2 regions of the Xanthobacter luteus genome follow, and region 2 is predicted to be linked to the other one. Evidence: predicted binding sites of a transcription regulator. Region 2 holds the regulator's gene; the other holds the start of a gene.
What was found. Region 2 encodes PhoB, which activates phosphate uptake and scavenging genes when phosphate is short. Its sites were predicted from a motif close to TGTCATNNANCTGTCAT; they were not measured.
Positions count from the first base shown of each region.

Region 1 (2,456 bases), on a different contig from region 2:
CGCCGTGACGAGGCCGGCGCGCTCCAGCACGGCGAGATGGGTGGACATGGTGTTGTGCGGCACCGCCAGCAGGCGGGCGATGTCGCCGGCCGGCAGGCCGTAGGGCACATAGCGCAGCAGGAGGCGATACGTTTCGAAGCGCGTGCCCTGGGACAGCGCATCGAAGATCCGCGTGGCGTCTTCCGCACTCAGCTTCGTCTCGTCCATCTCGCCTCGCTGCAATCTTCCCTCGAGCATTCCGTCGGGGCGCTCAGGCGCCGCCCTTGAAGGTCTTCGCCCAATAGTCCTTCACCTGCTGGATCAGGACGGCCGGCAAGGGAACATAGCCGAGTTCGGAGGCATATTTCTCGCCTTCGCCGAGGGCGAAGCGCCAGAACTCGAACGCGACCTGGCTGTTCGCGGGAACCTTCGGCTCCTTGTACATGAGGGCGAAGGTGGTGGCCGCGATGGGATAGGCATCCTCGGCGGCGGAATCGTTGATGACGACGAAGAAGTCCTTTGCGGACGCCCAATCGAAGCTCAGCGCCGCGGCCTGGAACGAGGCGGCGCTCGGCGCGATGAACTTGCCCGCGCGGTTCTGCACCAGGCCGTAGGCAAGCTTCGCCTGCACCACATAGGTGTATTCCACGTAGCCGATGGCGTTCTTGACCCGCTTGACCTCGGTGGACACGCCCTCGTTGCCGCGCGCGCCGGTGCCCACGGGCCAGGCCACCGCGCTGCCCTCGCCCACCTTCTGCTTCCATTCCGGGCTCGCCTTGGCGAGGTAGGACACCCAGTTGAAGGTGGTTCCCGATCCGTCGGAGCGGTGCACCACCGCGATCTGGGCATCGGGCAGCTTGAGATCGGGATTGAGCGCCTTGATGGCGGGATCCGACCAGATGGCGACCTTGCCGAGATAGATGTCGGCCAGCAGGGCGCCGGTGAAGCGGAGCTTACCCGGCGCCACACCGTCGAGATTGAACACCGGCACGACGCCGCCGAACACGATGGGGAACTGGCCGAGGCCGTATTTCTCCAGTTCCTCCGGCTTCAGCGGCTTGTCCGACGCGCCGAAATCCACCACGCCGTCCTTGACGCGGTTGATGCCGGCGGACGAGCCCACCGACTGGTAGCCGACGAGGTGGCCCGCGCGCTCGCGGAACTCCTGCGCCCATTTCCAGATGATGGGATAGGCAAAGGTGGAGCCGGCGCCCCGCACCTCCGCCGCATGCGCGGGCACGGCCATGGAAGTGACCGCGAACGCAGCAGCGGCGGTCAAGGCAAGAATGCGGCTCACGGCTATGCGGTTCACGGCGGACCTCCCTTGTGCCCTTGCGGCGTCCATTTCAGGCCGCTCCCTAACGAGTCATTATGTCGATAGGAATGGACATATCGCTAAACGCCGATCATGTCACCCGTGTGACACCCTGCGCGCCGCCCCCCTTCCGCAACGACAATATAACCTTCAATATGTCGATACCAATAGAAACAAAGACGTCTAAACCGGCTTCCTTGGCGCGGTTGAATCGCGAACTTTCCGGATCCCCCAACGCGCGCGGCGCGGTCTGGCAGGCATTTCGAACAGAAATCACCGCCCCCGGGGACCGCGTGAAGCCTGGCAGTTTTTGGTCTGCCACACGGGAACGGGGCTGCAATGCTATAAAATACCAAGAGACGATGCCGTTGAACGGAAACGTATACACTGTATTTAGATTGAAAAAATCCGTTCTAATTCAGTCTTATGGCCAGATATACACCGCTTGTCATTAAATTGTTACGGAATTTGCCTAGAGCACATCGAGCTGGGGGAGCGCTCGAAGCCCCGGCGACATGGTCCAGGGAGACGCCAACTCATGAAGATCATCACTCTCGCGAGCGCCTTCGCGCTGCTCGCTGCCGGCGCGGCGCTCAATGGCGCGGCGGCCCAGGCGCTGGTCAAGGCTGACGGCTCGTCCACGGTGTTCCCCGTGACCGAGGCCATGGCCGAGGAGTTCCAGAAGGCGAACAAGGACATCAAGGTGACGGTCGGCATCGCCGGCACCGGCGGCGGCTTCAAGAAGTTCTGCCGCGGCGAGACCGACATCTCCAACGCCTCGCGGCCCATCACGGCGAGCGAGCAGAAAGCCTGCAAGGAAGCGGGCATCGAATATATCGAGCTGCCCGTGGCGCTCGACGCGCTCACCGTCATCGTCCACCCGTCCAACACCTGGGCGGGCGAGATGACGGTTGCGGACCTGAAGAAGATCTGGGAGCCCGAAGCCCAGGGCAAGATCACCAATTGGAAGCAGGTGCGCGACAGCTATCCCGACCGTCCGATCACGCTCTACGGGCCGGGCGTCGATTCGGGCACGTACGACTATTTCACCGCCGCCATCGTCGGCAAGGAGCACTCCAGCCGCGGCGACTTCACCGCTTCCGAGGACGACAACGTGCTCGTGCAGGGCGTCGCCGGTGACCAGAACGCGCTCGGCTTCTTC
Region 1 covers NZ_JBDZDO010000001.1:1,093,459-1,095,914, forward strand. The annotation lists gene ABLE88_RS05315 (metalloregulator ArsR/SmtB family transcription factor) at 1-207, opposite strand, end outside; gene pstS (phosphate ABC transporter substrate-binding protein PstS) at 251-1,276, opposite strand; gene ABLE88_RS05325 (PstS family phosphate ABC transporter substrate-binding protein) at 1,833-2,456, shown strand, end outside.
Region 1: pstS (phosphate ABC transporter substrate-binding protein PstS) is a predicted target of PhoB. The motif match lies at 1,388-1,404, and genes of this name have one in related genera.

Region 2 (2,456 bases):
GCGGCGCCGCGGCACAGGGTCGGGCGCCAGGTTCCGGCGCCACTCGAGATGCGGCAGATGGGAGACGAGCCATGAGCTGGACCGACGAGCGCGTCGAGCTGCTGAAGAAGCTTTGGAGCGACGGACTTTCCGCGAGCCAGATCGCCGGGGAGCTGGGCGAGGTGACCCGCAACGCGGTGATCGGCAAGGTGCACCGCCTCGGCCTGTCGGGCCGGGCGAAGAGCGCGTCCTCCTCGACGCGCCCGCGCAAGCCGGCGCGGGAGGCCGAGACCCGGCGCGACGCGCGGCCGCAGCGGCCGCTGACCCACGGCGCGACCGCGCTGGCCCAGGAGCTCGAGCCGATGGCGCGGGAGGCTCCCGCCCCGGCGCCGCAGGGCGCCGACAATGTGGTGCCCATGGGCCAGCGCTGCACCATCATGAACCTCACCGAGAGCACCTGCCGCTGGCCCACCGGCGAGCCGGGCACGGACAGCTTCTATTTCTGCGGCGGCAAGACCAAGCAGGGCCTGCCCTATTGCGCCCACCACGCGCGCATCGCCTACCAGCCGGTGCAGGACCGCCGGCGCGACCGCCGGCTCGCTTATCTCTGAGCCGGGCGTCCGGCGCCCCCTCGCCCCGCCGGGGGAGGGTTTGGGGGCGCTTTGCGGGGGCGTGGCGCCTTCTTCCGCAGAAGCTTGCGGCGGCCGCGCCGCGCCGGCGGGCGACCACGAGCCGGACCCGCTCGGCGCCGTCAGTGCGCCCGGGCGAACATCTCGTTGAAGGAATAGCCGGCGCCCCGCACGGTGCGGATGGGGTCCGACTGGCGGCCGCGATTGATGGCCTTGCGCAGCCGGCCCACATGCACGTCCACGGTGCGCTCGTCGATATAGACGTCCTGGCCCCACACCCCGTCCAGCAGCTGCTCGCGCGAGAACACGCGGCCGGGGCTCTGCATCAGGAATTCCAGCAGCCGGAACTCGGTCGGGCCGAGATGCACCTCGCGGCCGGCGCGGTGCACGCGGTGGGTCTCGCGGTCGAGCTCGATGTCGCCGGCGCGCAGCAGGGTCGCCACGTGCTCGGGCTTGGCCCGGCGCAGCAGCGCCCGCACCCGGGCAAGCAGTTCCGGCACCGAGAAGGGCTTGACCACATAGTCGTCGGCACCGGTGGCGAGCCCGCGCACGCGCTCGGTCTCCTCGCCGCGGGCGGTGAGCATGATCACGGGCAGGCGCTCGGTCTCCGGCCGGGTGCGCAGCCGCCGGCACAGCTCGATGCCGGAGAGGCCCGGCAGCATCCAGTCGAGGATGACAAGGTCCGGCACGCTCTCGCGCAGGCGGGTCTCCGCCTCATCGCCGCGGGCCACGCTCTCGACGCCATAGCCCTCCGACTCCAGGTTGTAGCGGAGCAGGAGGGTCAACGGTTCCTCGTCCTCGACGATCAGGATACGCGCCGGCACGGGTCTCTCATCCGACTGTCATCACACCTGCCACCGCCGGGACAGTCCGGCGGCGGATCTTGATCAGCACGCACGGTCCGCGGCGCTGGCGCGCCACCGGTGCCGCGCCTCAGCCCTGGAGCGTGCGCCCGGGGAACGCCACCGTGGTCTCGCTGGAGGCGTCCGCCTTCGGACGGCTCTCCGGCAGATTCTGACCGGTGACCATGTAATAGACGATCTCGGCGATGTTGGTGGCGTGGTCGCCGATGCGCTCGATGTTCTTGGCGCAGAACAGAAGGTGCGTGCACACCGAGATGTTGCGCGGATCCTCCATCATGTAGGTGAGGAGTTCGCGGAACAGCGAGGTGTACATGGTGTCGATGGCGCCGTCCCGGCCCCACACTTCGAGCGCCTTGGTCTCGTTCTGGCCGGCATAGGCGTCGAGCACCTCCTTCAGCTGCTCGAGCACCAGATCGGAGATGTGCTCCACGCCGCGCACCAGCTTCGCCGGGTGGTACTCGCCCTCGATGGCGATGACCCGCTTGGCGACGTTCTTGGCGAGGTCGCCGATGCGCTCCAGGTCGTTGGCGATGCGGATCGTCGCCACCACCTCGCGCAGGTCGCCGGCCACCGGCTGGCGCTTGGCGATCACCAGGACCGCCTTCTCCTCGATCTCGCGCTGCATCTGGTCGCAGGCGGCGTCCAGCAGCACCACGCGCTGCGCCAGAGCGGTGTCGCGGCGGATCAGCGAGGTGACGCCATCGGCCACCAGGCGCTCGGCCTGGCCGCCCATCTCGACCACCTTGCGGCCAAGCTCCTTGAGTTCCACGTCAAAGGACGAAACGGTATGCTCGGGCATCTCGGTGTTCCTTGCGCGGGTCAGCCGAAGCGGCCGGTGATGTAGTCGCGGGTCTTGATCTCCTTCGGATTGGTGAAGATCACGTCCGAAGGCGCCACCTCGATCAGCTCGCCGAGATAGAAGAAGGCGGTAATATCGGCGCAGCGGGCCGCCTGCTGCATGTTGTGGGTCACGATGACGATCGTG
Region 2 covers NZ_JBDZDO010000003.1:420,926-423,381, reverse strand. The annotation lists gene ABLE88_RS13055 (GcrA family cell cycle regulator) at 72-590, shown strand; gene phoB (phosphate regulon transcriptional regulator PhoB) at 731-1,432, opposite strand; gene phoU (phosphate signaling complex protein PhoU) at 1,542-2,270, opposite strand; gene pstB (phosphate ABC transporter ATP-binding protein PstB) at 2,291-2,456, opposite strand, start outside.